Regions from separate parts of the Ancylobacter sp. VNQ12 genome, predicted to be linked through region 1. Evidence: predicted binding sites of a transcription regulator. Region 1 holds the regulator's gene; each other region holds the start of a gene.

Region 1 (4,300 bases):
CAAGCACCGGCGTCTCGGCCAAGGGGTGGGAGGACACGCTGGCGGTCAACCTCACCGGCGCGTTTCTCGGCGCGAAGTACCAGATCGCGCAGATGCTGAAGAACGGCGGCGGTTCGGTGATCTTCACCTCGACCTTTGTCGGCTACACCACCTCGTTTCCCGGCCTTGCCGCCTATGCCGCCTCGAAATCGGGGCTGATCGGCCTGACCCAGACGCTCGCCGCCGAATACGGGCCGCAGGGGGTGAGGGTCAACGCCGTGCTGCCCGGCGCGGTGGAGACCGAGATGTATCGCGAGGCCAATGACACGCCCGAGGCGCAGTCCTTCATCACCGGGCTGCATGCGCTCAAGCGGGTGGGGCGGCCGGACGAACTGGCGCGCGCCGTGCTCTATCTCGCCTCGGACGATTCGTCCTTCGTGTCGGGCACCGCACATCTGGTCGATGGCGGATTGTCGATCACCCGCACCTGAGAGGTGGGCTCGCAACGCCGGCCTGCTCCCTCTTCCCAACGGGGAGAGGGAATTACACGTCGGGCGTCGCGCCAGCGCGAAGAATAACCGCCCGATTTGCGGCGGCACGGTTCGGCTGAGATGATACCCCTATCGCATGCTGTTCGACCTGCCCGACCACGCCACGCTCTACCGCGCCCTTCTCGACCGCGACGAGGGCTATGACGGCCGCGCCTATGTCTGCGTCGCCACCACCGGCATCTTCTGCCGGCTGACCTGTCCCGCGCGCAAACCGAAGCCGGAAAACTGTACCTTCCACGCCACCATCGGCGCCTGCATCGAGGCCGGATTCCGCCCCTGCAAGCGCTGTCATCCGCTGCAGCCGGCGGCGAATGCCGATCCGGTCATCGGCGCGCTGCTCGCGGCGCTGGACGCCCGACCGGACCGCCGCTGGAGCGAGACGCATGTCGAGCGCATGGGGTTCGACCTGTCGACGGTGCGGCGCACCTTCAAGCGGCACTTCGGCATGACCTTTCTGGAGATGGCGCGCCAGCGCCGCCTGCGCGAGGGGTTCGAGACGCTGTATGAGGGCGGCAAGGTGATCGAGGCGCAACACGTAGCCGGCTTCGAATCTGCCAGCGCCTTCCGTGCCGCCTTCGCGCGGCTGCTGGGCTGTGCGCCGGGCGACATTGCCGGGCGCGGCGCGCTGCTGGCCGACTGGATCGCCACGCCGCTGGGCGACATGATCGCCATCTCCAGCGGCTCGCATCTCCATCTTCTGGAATTCATCGAGCGCCGGGCACTGCCCACCGAGATCGCCCGGCTGCGGCAGCGGGCCAAGGGCGACCTCGGCATTGGCGGCTTCGCGCCCACCGAACAGATCCGCGCCGAACTCGGCGATTTCTTTGCCGGCCGCTCCGCGCATTTCGCCACGCCTTTGGCGCTCGACGGCAGCGCCTTTACCCGCGCGGTCTGGGCCGAGCTGCGGCGGATACCGCCCGGCGCGACGGTGAGCTATTCGGAAATCGCCCGCCGCGTCGGGCAGCCGTCGGCGATACGGGCGGTGGCGCGGGCGAACGGCGCCAACCAACTGGCGCTGATCATCCCCTGCCATCGCGTCATCGGCGCCGACGGGTCGCTGACCGGCTATGGCGGCGGCCTCTGGCGCAAGCAGCGGCTCTTGGAGATCGAGCAGCAATACCGCGCGCCGCAGGCCGCAGCCGCCGCGCCCGATCAATGGGCGCGGGCGAACATCTCGTTGAACGAATAGCCGGAGCCGCGCACGGTGCGGATCGGGTCGGGCTGGCGCGGGCGGTTGAGCGCCTTGCGCAGGCGCCCGACATGCACGTCGACCGTGCGCTCGTCGATATAGACGTCCTGGCCCCACACGCCGTCGAGCAGCTGCTCGCGCGAATAGACCCGGCCGGGCGACTGCATGAGGAATTCCAGCAACCGGAACTCGGTCGGCCCCAGATGCAGCTCGCGGCCGGCGCGGTGGACGCGCTTGGTTTCGCGGTCGAGCTCGATGTCGCCGGCACGTAGCAGCGTCGAGATGTGCTCGGGCTTGGCCCGGCGCAGCAGCGCGCGCACGCGCGCCACCAGCTCCGGCACAGAGAACGGCTTCACCACATAGTCGTCGGCACCGGTGGCGAGGCCGCGCACCCGCTCGGTCTCCTCGCCGCGGGCGGTGAGCATGAGCACCGGCATGCGCTCGGTCTCCGGCCGGGCGCGCAGGCGCCGGCACAGCTCGATGCCGGAAAGGCCCGGGAGCATCCAGTCGAGAATCAGCAGGTCCGGCACGCTTTCGCGCAGCCGGGTCTCCGCCTCGTCGCCCCGCCCGACGCTGTCGACGGCGTAGCCCTCGGATTCGAGATTGTAGCGCAACAGGAGGGTGAGGGGCTCCTCATCCTCCACGATCAGAATATTGGTCGGCATAGGGGGCGTCCCGATCGCTTGCCAGAGGGCCTTGCCAGAGTGACCGTCCCTCACGCCGGGAACGGAACCGCCGTGATGCTGGAGGTGTCCTGCTTGGGCCGCTCGTCGGCAAGCTGCTGGCCGGTCGAGAGATAGTGCACGGTCTCGGCGATGTTGGTCGCGTGGTCGCCGATGCGCTCGATGTTCTTGGCGCAGAACAGCAGGTGCGTGCACAGCGATATGTTGCGCGGATCCTCCATCATGTAGGTGAGGAGCTCGCGGAACAGCGAGGTGTAGAGAACGTCCACCTGGCCGTCGCGCCGCCACACTTCCAGCGCGCGGGCATCGTCGCGGCCGGCGTAGGAATCCAGCACTTCCTTGAGCTGCTCCTGCACCATCGCCGACATGTGCTCGACGCCGCGCACCAGCTTCTGCGGATGGAACTCGCCGGTCAGCGCCAGCACGCGCTTGGCGGTGTTCTTGGCGAGATCGCCGATGCGTTCCAGATCGTTGGCGATGCGCATCGCGGCGACGATCTCGCGCAGGTCGCCGGCCAGCGGCTGGCGGCGGGCGATGGTGAGGATGGCCTTTTCCTCGATCTCACGCTGCAGCAGGTCGACCGGGCCGTCGAGCACGATCACCTTCTGGGCCAGTTCGGCGTCGCGCTTCACCAGCGCGGCGACGGAATCGGTGACCAGGCGCTCGGCCTGGCCGCCCATCTCGACGACGCGGCGCGAGAGTTCCTTCAGATCGGTGTCGAAGGACGAGACGATATGTTCGGTCATGGATTGATCCTCCGCCGCCGGTTCAGCCGAAGCGGCCGGTGATGTAGTCGCGGGTGCGCGCCTCGCGCGGATTGGTGAAGATCTCGGAGGAGGTGGCGACCTCGATCAGCTCGCCGAGATAGAAGAAGGAGGTGATGTCGGCGCAGCGCGCCGCCTGCTGCATGTTGTGCGTCACGATGACGATGGTGAATTCCTGCTTCAGCTCGTCGATCAGGTCCTCGATCTTCGAGGTCGAGATCGGATCGAGCGCCGAGGTGGGCTCGTCGAGCAGGATCACTTCGGGGCGCACCGCGATGGTGCGGGCGATGCACAGGCGCTGCTGCTGGCCGCCCGACATGCCGAGCGCCGAGGTGTGCAGCCGGTCCTTGGTCTCTTCCCAGATCGCGGCCTTGCGCAGGCACCATTCCACCCGCTCGTCCATCTGCGCCTTGCTCAGCTTCTCGTGCAGCTTCACGCCGAAGGCGATGTTGTCGTAGATCGACATCGGGAACGGCGTCGGCTTCTGGAACACCATGCCGATGCGTGAGCGCACCACGGTGGAATCCAGTTCCTTGCTGAGCAGGTCGACGCCGTCGAACAGGATCTTGCCCTCCGCGCGCTGGCCCGGATAGAGCTGGTACATCCGGTTGAAGATGCGCAGCAGCGTGGACTTGCCGCAGCCCGAGGGCCCGATCATCGCGGTGACGCGCTTCTCGGGGATCTCGAAATTGATGTTTTTCAGCGCGTGGTTGTCACCGTAGAAGAAGTTCAGCCCCTCGACCTTGAGCTTGGGCTCGGCGGACGGCGCGGTGGCGCGGTTGACGGCGGAAGCGATGTCGATCGACGTATCGGGTGCGAAATTCATGGTCCGTCTCACTTCATCTTCGCCAGGACGAGGCGGGAAAGGATGTTCAGGGTCAGGACCCCGACGGTGATGATGAGCGCGCCGGCCCAGGCAAGGGCGACCCAGTCCTCGAAGGGGCTGGCGGCGTACTGGTAGATGGCGATGGGCAGGCTGGCCATCGGCGCGTTGAGGCTCACGGACCAGCCATTATTGCCCAGCGAGGTGAACAAGAGCGGCGCGGTCTCGCCGGCGGCGCGGGCCAGCGCCAGCAGGACGCCGGTGACGATGCCGGCCTGGGCTGCGCGCCAGGTGACCAGCGTGACCACCTT
Region 2 (4,300 bases), 270 kb from region 1:
ACAAGCGCGTGCTTGTCCGGCCTCGGAAGACGGGATCACTCGACGAAGGAGTTGAAGCTCTCGACACCGATGGTGCGGTACATCGAGCGGACATAGTCGTAGTCGCTGTCCTTGATGTCGGTGATGAAGATGCCGCCCTTGAACTTCTTGTTGTCCTCGCCTTCCAGCACGGCGCTCATCAATTCGTTGCCATGCTTGAGGAACGCCTCGCGGACCTTCACGAAGGTTTCCTCCGGAATGTCCTTGCGGGCTACGAGGATGTCGTTCGGCAGGTCGCGGCCGCGCGCCACCACGGCGAAGGCCGCGTTCGGGAATGCTTTGCGGATCGCGTTGAGGTGGCCGAAGTTCAGGCCCATGGCGGCGATGTCACCGCGAATGAGCGCTTCCGCCGCCACGTTGCGCGAGATGATCACGCCCTCATAGTCCTTGCCATAGACGAGGCCCTGGTCGGCAAGTGCCTGCGCCGGCCCCAGATGCTGCGAGGTCGAGCCCACCGACCCGAACGCGATCTTCTTGCCCTTAAGGTCGCCGAGCGTGCGGATCGGGCCGTTCGCCAGAACCGCGATCTGGGCGAAATAATCGGGACGCTGCCACGCGACGACGATACGCGGATCGCTGAGCTGCTTCATGATGACGTATTCGGCCGGGCCGGTGAGCACCAGCTCGACATGGCCGGCATTCATCGCCTCCACGGCGGCGGTACGCGAGCTGACGGGGATCAGCTCGATATCAAGACCGGTCTTCTCTTCCAGGGCCTTCTGGAACGGACCGAACTCCTGCTGGAGGGCCTCGAGCCCCTCAATGTCCGTTACTGCGAAGCGAACCGGCTCCGCCATGGCGGAGAAGGCGGTCACCAGGGAGATGGCGAGGGCGGGAACAAGCCTGCGAAACATTTTCTGCCCCTTGCTGTATAGACAGGATGTCTTTCGATTGCTTATCTGTATAGACAGCGAATGACGAGTTCGTGACATGGATGACGACAGGGCGGCGGGTGTGCGGTGATGGCGTGGCGGATTGAAAACGGCTCGACGCTGGTCGATGGTCGATGGTGCGACGGCCCGCTCTATATCGCCGGCGCGGGCCTGGCACCGGCGATCGATGGCGCGCGCCGCCTCGATGCTTCGGGGCTGCTGATCTTACCGGGTATCGTCGATATCCATGGCGACGCGTTCGAGCGTCACATCATGCCCCGCCCGGGCGTGCGCTTCGACACCAAGCTCGCGCTGCTGGACACCGATCGCCAGCTCGTCGCGAACGGAATCACCACGGCTTTCCACGGCGTCACCGTCTCGTGGGAGCCCGGCCTTCGCTCCGCCGAGGCGGCGCAGGCGTTCGTGCAGACTCTTACCGAGTTGCGCGACACGCTGGCCTGCGACACACGCCTGCATCTGCGCTGGGAGACCTTCGCGCTCGACGAAGCGGTGCAGGTGGCCCGGTGGCTGGAATTGTCGCCTGCGCCTATCCTCGCCTTCAACGACCACACGACAGGTTCGGTGCTGAAGGGCACCATAGCTCGCAAGATCGGCCAGATGGCCGAACGTTCAGGCGTCAGCCGCGACGACTACATGGCGCTGCTCGACCGCGTCTGGAGCCGTCGGGATGCGGTTCCCGCCGCCATTGAGGGCCTTGCCGCCCGTGCGCGAGCACACGGCAATGTCCTGCTCGCTCACGACGAAGCCTCGCCTGGAGAGCGGACCCGCTTCCGCGCGCTGGGAGCCGCATCGTCGGAATTCCCGTTGACGCTGGACACGGCGGAAGCTGCCCGCGCGGTGGGCGAGGACGTCATCCTGGGCGCTCCCAATGTCGTGCGTGGCGGCAGCCATAACGGCGCGCTCGATGCGGGCGACGCGGTCCGCCGGAATCTGTGTACCGTCCTCACCAGCGACTATCATTATCCTTCCCCGCTCTACGCGGCGTTCACACTGGCCGGCGGCGACCTGGACAAGCTGGCGAGCCTCTGGCCGCTCGTCTCGGGCAATCCCGCGCGGGTGGCGCGGCTGGCGGACCGCGGCAGCCTCCGCTGCGGCCAGCGCGCTGATCTCATCCTCGTCGATGCTGCCGATATGTCCCACCCGCAGGTGGTGGCGACGATCGTCGCCGGCGAAATCGTCTATGCTCGCCGAGCGCTTGATCGAGACCTGATGTCCAATCTCGCGCATGCCGCGGAGTGAAAGCGTGAACAGAAGCGTGAGGCCTCCGTCCGGCCGATCGGGCGACGTATCCGGCTTCGACGGTTTGGTCTTCCGTCCCCGCACCGACACGCCCATCTGGCAGCAGATCTACGCCTACATACTGGCATTGATCGACAGCGGCTGCCTGCAGGCCGGGAGCCAGCTTCCCGGCGAGGTTCATCTTGCCGAAAAGCTCGGGGTCACGCGCATCACGCTGCGCCGCGCCTTGCAGCAGCTCCAGCAGGAGGGCCATCTCACCTCGCGCAAGGGCGTCGGCGTCTTCGTGCGCAGCCTGCCCTCGGCACTGATCGTGCGCGACGGCAGCCGTTTCGCGGAGAGCCTGCGTGCGGACGGCAAGAATGTCTCCACCCAGACGCTTTTTCTCGATCGGGAACCCGCCGATGCCGAAATGGCGGCCCAGCTGCGATCGCCTGTGGGATCGCCGGTCATCCGGCTGCGACGCGTGCGCAGTGCCGATGGCCAGCCGATCTACATCAGCACCAAGGTTTTCCCCGCCGACCGGCTTGCCGATTTCGAGGTGGTCTACGCACGGCGCCAATCAGTGACCGACGCCTTTGTCGCACATGGCATTCAGAAGTACCGGCGGGTCGAGACACGTATCAGCGGAGGCTTCGCGACCGCCGAGGAGGCGCACCTGCTCCAGCTCACGCCCGGCACCCCGGTCTTCCGGACCAGCTCGATAAACGCGGATGCCTCAGGCAACCGCATCGAATGGGCGCGAGGGTGCTGGCTGCTGACCTCCGTCGACTTCGTCTTCTGAGCCCGGCGGAGGCCAGGCCGGCTCATCGCGCCGCCAGCATTCGCCTGATCTCCGGAATGCAGGAGCCGCATCCGGTCCCTGCCTTGAGCACGGCGCCGACCGTCGCGAGATCAGCCGCGGCATCGGCGCCTATGAGCTGAGCCACGGCCTGGTCCGTCACGCCATGGCAGGCGCACAATATGGCGCCGCAGGAGGGCGAGGCGCCCGACTTGCCGGACAGCACGCCGCGACGCTCCGCCGGTGGCAGAGCCCCATCGTTGAAGAGACGCAAAGGCGTATGCCAGTCGAGCCGCGCCTCGGCGGGTTCGGTGAAGGCAATCGTGTCGATGACGCCGAGCGCGTCGAAGGTGGCGAGACGATAGCGCCCGGCGTGATGGTCCTCATAGACCACCGTCCGGCCATCCTCCCCCGACAGATCGAGCCATGACGCCAGCCAGTCGCGCGGCGAGCCCGCACTGGCGAGGAAATGCGCCTGCCCGCCGGCAATCGCCGTGCGCGCCCACCAGTCGGCCGGCGGCGCGCCCCGGCGGCGCCGGGACAGCACGAAACCACGGAACGGCAGATCGACCCGCGCGAGTGTGACCGGCGTCGCCTTGGCCTCGGGCTGTCCGGAGAACGGGTCGGTCTCACCGGAGACCAGTGCGCCGACGCGCCCGCTGGACGAGGTCGCGGCGCTCCAATGGATCGGCGCGAAGACCGTTCCAGCCGACTGCCCGGGCTCGACATGCGCTTCGAGGACAGCGGAGCCGTGGCGGGAAGCGATCCGCACGAGCCCACCCTCGCCGATACCGAGCCGGGCGGCATCGGCCGGATTGATCTCGACGAAGGGAACCGGCCGATGGGCACCGAGCCGAGGGCTGAGCCCGCTGCGGGTCATGGTGTGCCATTGGTCACGCGTGCGGCCGGTGTTGAGCAGGAAGGGGGAATTCTCATCCACAGCGTCGGCGAGAGCCGGCACCGCCGACACGATGAAGCGCGCCTTGCCGTCGGGAGTATAGAACCGCCCATCGGCAAAGAAACGCTTCGCCGAGACGTCTCCCAGATGGTGCATCGGCCATTGCACCGGCTTGAGGCCGTCGAACGCCGCCTCGTCCATCCCCACCAGCCCGGACAGGTCGAAGTCGCGCGCGCCGTCATTCTCGAACGCCGAGAGCGCGGCATGCTCGCGAAACACATCCCCCGCCGAGCGCCACGCGAAGGCCGAGCCGTGGCCGAGGCGCCGACCGACCTCGGCAACCGCCCACCAATCCGCCTTCGCCTCCCCCGGCGGCGGCAGGAAACGCCGCTGCCGCGAGATGCGCCGCTCAGAATTCGTGACCGTGCCGTCCTTCTCGCCCCAGGCAAGCGC
Region 3 (4,300 bases), on a different contig from region 1:
TCAGCGCCACCAGCACCCCGAAGAAGATCGGGTCGATGCCGAAGTGATCCAGCAGCGGCAGGAAGATGGGCAGGAAGATCACGATGATCTCCGTCCACTCCAGCGGCCAGCCCAGCACGAAGATGATGATTTGCGTCAGGATCAGGAAGCCGACCGGCCCGAGGTCCAGCCCCATGATGAACTCTTCCACCACGCGCTGCCCGCCGAGCAGCGCGAAGACGGCCGAGAACACCGCCGAGCCGACGAACAGCCAGCACACCATCGCCGAGGCGCGGGCGGTGAGGAATACCGAGTCCTTCAGCTTCTCCACGCTGAAGGTGCGGTAGGCCAGCGCCAGCAGGATCGCGCCCATCGCGCCGATCGCGGCGGCCTCCGACGGGGTGGCGAGGCCGAAGATGATGCAGCCCAGCACCGAGACGATCAGCGCGACCAGCGGCAGGAACGAGGTCAGCAGCGCCCACGCGATCTCGCCGGCCGGCACGTTGCGCTCCTCCGCCGGCAGCTTGGGCGCCAGCGCCGGATTGATGATCACGCGGATGATGACATAGGCCATGTACATACCCGCCAGCGTGATGCCGGGAATGAAGGCGGCGGCGTAGAGCTTCACCACCGAGACGCCGGCCGTGGCGCCGTAGAGGATGAGCATCACGCTCGGCGGAATGAGGATGCCGAGGCACCCGCCGGCGCACACCACGCCCGAGGCGATCTTCTTGTCATAGCCGGCGCGCAGCATCGCCGGGAAGGCAAGCAGGCCCATCAGCGTCACCACGGCACCGACGATGCCGGTGGCGGTGGCGAACAGCGCGCAGGTGATCAGCGTGGCGACGGCCAGCGAGCCGGGAATCCAGCCGGCGGCGAGCTGGATGGCGCGGAACAGCCGGTCGAGGATGTTGGCGCGCTCGATCACGTAGCCCATGAACAGGAAGAGCGGGATCGAGATCAGCACGTCGTTCGCCATCACCGAATAGGTGCGCTGCACGAACAGGTTGAAGATGCTGTCGCCTTGCGTGAAGTAGCCAAAGCCCACGCCCAGCGCCATCAGCGTGAAGGCGATGGGGAAGCCGAGCATCAGGAAGACAAGGAACAGCACCAGCATCAGGATGCCGAGGGCGGGATCGGACAGAAACATCACAGCGACCCCCGGCCGGTGGATTCACCTTCGATGGCGGTGAGGGCGGCTTCCTGCTCGGCCTTGGCGGCGGCCTCGTCGAGGATGATCTTCTCCATCTCCTCGACGTCGTGCAGGCGTTGCGGCCAGTCGCCGTCGCGTATGCAGATGTAGCAGCGCACCACCTCGACCACGCCCTGCAGCAGCATCATCACGCCGACGAAGGGAATGATGGCCTTGAACGGCCAGATCACCGGTCCGTCCGGGCTGAACGAGGAATGCTCGTTGAGCATGTAGGACAGCTGGAAATAGCCCCAGCCCGAATAGATCAGCGCCAGGATGCCGGGAAAGTAGAACAGGAAGTAGAGAACGAGGTCGATCCTGGCCTGCGTGGTCGGCTGCCATTTCCGGTAGAGGAAATCGCCGCGCACATGGCCGTTGCGCGAAAGGGTGTAGGCGCCGGCCATCATGAACAGGGCGCCGTAAAGCATCAGGCTGACGTCATACGCCCAGGTGGTCGGGTCGCGCAGGACGTAGCGGCGGAAGACCTCATAGCAGATGGCCAGCATGAGGATGACGATGCACCAGGCGAACAGTTTGCCGATGAAGGCGTTCAGCCGGTCGACGCCGAGAAGGAGTGCTTGCATGGGATATCCGTCGGGCGGGCGCACAGAGGCTGCGCGCCATCCGGACGGTCGAAGCCCTCGCGGCACGCAACGTTGCGGGTGAAGCGGGCACCGAGAGGCGCCCCCTCCCTGTGGGAGAGGGCGCTACCGGACGGCCAGATCAGGCCGTCTTGAAGAAGTGGTCGTAGGCGAACTTCGAGTCCGGCTCGTATTCGAGGCGGAAGCCGACAATGCGCTTGGCCCATTCCTTCTGGCTGTCGACGACCTTCTTGAACACCGGGTCGGCCGAGAGATTGGCGATCACCACATCCCACGCCTTGAGCTGGGCTTCGAGAACCGGCTTCGGCGTCGGGAGCACCTTCACGCCGCGCGCCTTGATGGCCTCCAGGTCCTTCGAATAGCGATCCTGCGCCTTCCACATCATGGTGGCGGAGGTGGCATCGGAAGCGCCCTTGAGGATTTCCTGCACGTCCTTCGGCAGGCCCTCGAACTTGGTCTTGTTGAACAGGATCTCGAAGCACTCGAGCGCCTGATGGTAGCTGCCGAGCATGTAGACCTTGGCGACGTCGGGGAAGCCGAGCACGAGGTCCGAGGAGGGGTTGTTGAACTCGGCGCCGTCGAGCAGGCCACGGTCGATGGCCGGCACGATCTCGCCGCCCGGCACGATCGTCACCGCTGCGCCGAACTCCTTGAACAGGTCCGCACCGAGACCGACGGTCCGGTACTTCATGCCCTTCATGTCGGCGGCGCTGGTGATCTCCTTCTTGAACCAGCCGAGCGGCTGGCTCGGCATCGGCCCGGTGAGCATGCCGACGACGTTCAGCTTCAGCGTGTTCTGTACCAGGTCGTCATAGAGCGCCTGGCCGCCGCCGAAGCGGATCCAGCCGAGCAGTTCGTCGGCGTCCCAGCCGAAGGCCGGGGCGGTGCCGAACAGCGAGAAGGCCTTGTTCTTGCCGTACCAATAGGCGGCGACGCCATGGCCGCCGTCGAGGATGCCGGACGACACCGCGTCCAGCATCTGGAAGGCGGGGACCACCGAGCCGGCCGGCAGCAGCTCAAGCTCGACGCGCCCGCCGGTCATGGCGTTGACGCGTTTCACATAGTCGCCGGCGAACTCGTGGAAGATGTCCTTGTTCGGCCAGGTCGACTGGAACTTCAGCTTGATCGGCGCCTGTGCGTGCACGGCGGGCGCCGCGACCACGGTGGCGCCGGCCGCGGCAGCGGCGGTGGCGATGAAGCGGCGACGGCTGGTGCGGATGTCGTGGCGCGAATCCGCATTCTTGCCTGACGTTTCGGTCATGGCGTTTCCTCCTATGGCGTTTCCTCACGGGTCGAGCCCGCCGGGCGGCGCTTCAGCGCCTTGTCCCGATGCTTCAAGGAGACGATGCCGCAGAGGTAAGTGCAAGCCTTAATTCGCGGCAGTTGCGTCAATCGGACTCTACCAAAGTAGAAGCTGGCGGGGATTTGGCGGCGGTTTTCGGTGCATTCGTCATCGGGCTGTCATTCGCGGCGATTTGAAGTGCCCCTCAGGGCGGGCTCGACCCGCGTTTCGATGGGAACATATCCATGCGCTCCATTCTTCTCGCCGGCGTGTCGGCGGTGGTGCTCGGCCTCGCGGCCACGGCCGCTTCGGTCCAGGCTCCCGCGCCGTTCAACCGCATCTCGACCTTCCATGTCGTGGACAACCTCCCGGCCGGCGCGGACGCCGCCAAGTCGACCGCGGCCGAGATCATCACCTTCACCGAGGACGGCAAGACGCTGATCTACAGCGACAGCCCCGGCCAGCGCATCGGCTTCATCGACATCACCGATCCGTCCGCGCCGAAGCCGGCCGGCGTGGTGGCGCTCGAGGGCGAGCCGACCACCAGCGTGGTGATCGGCGGCAAGGCCTATGTCGGGGTCAACACGTCCGAATCGAAGGCCAACCCCTCCGGCCATCTCGCGGTGGTCGACATCGCCGGCCGCAAGGTCGAGGCCAAGTACGATCTCGGCGGGCAGCCGGATTCGATCACCAAGAGCCCGGACGGCAGCTATCTCGCCATCGCCATCGAAAACGAGCGCGACGAAGAGGTGAATGACGGCGCGCTTCCGCAGGCCCCGGCCGGCAATCTCACCTATTTCCAGGTCAAGAACGGCGTCGTCGACGGCGCCTCGAAGAAGGTCGTGGACCTCACCGGCCTCGCCAAGGTCGCGCCGGAGGATCCCGAGCCCGAATATGTCGACATCAACTCTCGCAACGAGGTCGTGGTCACGCTGCAGGAGAACAACCACATCGTCGTCGTCGACCTGCCGACCGGCAAGGTGACGAACCATTTCTCCGCCGGCACGGTCGATCTCGATCACATCGACACCAAGAAGGACGGCGTGATCGATCTCTCCGGCTCCGCCAAGGGTGTCGCCCGCGAGCCCGACACCGTGCAGTGGATCGACGACGAGCGCTTCGTCATCGCCAATGAGGGCGACTGGAAGGGCGGCACGCGCGGCTTCAGCGTCTTCGACAAGACCGGCAAGCTGCTGTTCGAATCCGGCACCGCGCCCGAGCATCTGGCGGTGCGCCTCGGCCATT

What was found. The regulator PhoB, encoded in region 1, activates phosphate uptake and scavenging genes when phosphate is short. The targets are predictions, from matches to a motif close to TGTCATNNANCTGTCAT.
Region 2: ACO2RV_RS03770 (alpha-D-ribose 1-methylphosphonate 5-triphosphate diphosphatase) is a predicted target of PhoB. The motif match lies at 954-970, and genes of this name have one in related genera.
Region 3: ACO2RV_RS23890 (esterase-like activity of phytase family protein) is a predicted target of PhoB. The motif match lies at 3,222-3,238, and genes of this name have one in related genera.

The regions. Positions count from the first base shown of each region.
Region 1 is NZ_JBMSDU010000002.1:331,736-336,035, reverse strand. It holds gene ACO2RV_RS05230 (SDR family oxidoreductase) at 1-470, shown strand, start outside; gene ACO2RV_RS05225 (bifunctional transcriptional activator/DNA repair enzyme AdaA) at 607-1,719, shown strand; gene phoB (phosphate regulon transcriptional regulator PhoB) at 1,683-2,384, opposite strand; gene phoU (phosphate signaling complex protein PhoU) at 2,435-3,148, opposite strand; gene pstB (phosphate ABC transporter ATP-binding protein PstB) at 3,171-3,992, opposite strand; gene pstA (phosphate ABC transporter permease PstA) at 4,001-4,300, opposite strand, start outside.
Region 2 is NZ_JBMSDU010000002.1:59,398-63,697, forward strand. It holds gene ACO2RV_RS03765 (PhnD/SsuA/transferrin family substrate-binding protein) at 36-893, opposite strand; gene ACO2RV_RS03770 (alpha-D-ribose 1-methylphosphonate 5-triphosphate diphosphatase) at 1,002-2,171, shown strand; gene phnF (phosphonate metabolism transcriptional regulator PhnF) at 2,176-2,952, shown strand; gene ACO2RV_RS03780 (molybdopterin-dependent oxidoreductase) at 2,975-4,300, opposite strand, start outside.
Region 3 is NZ_JBMSDU010000033.1:21,476-25,775, reverse strand. It holds gene ACO2RV_RS23905 (TRAP transporter large permease) at 1-1,129, opposite strand, end outside; gene ACO2RV_RS23900 (TRAP transporter small permease subunit) at 1,129-1,755, opposite strand; gene ACO2RV_RS23895 (TRAP transporter substrate-binding protein) at 1,895-3,034, opposite strand; gene ACO2RV_RS23890 (esterase-like activity of phytase family protein) at 3,301-4,300, shown strand, end outside.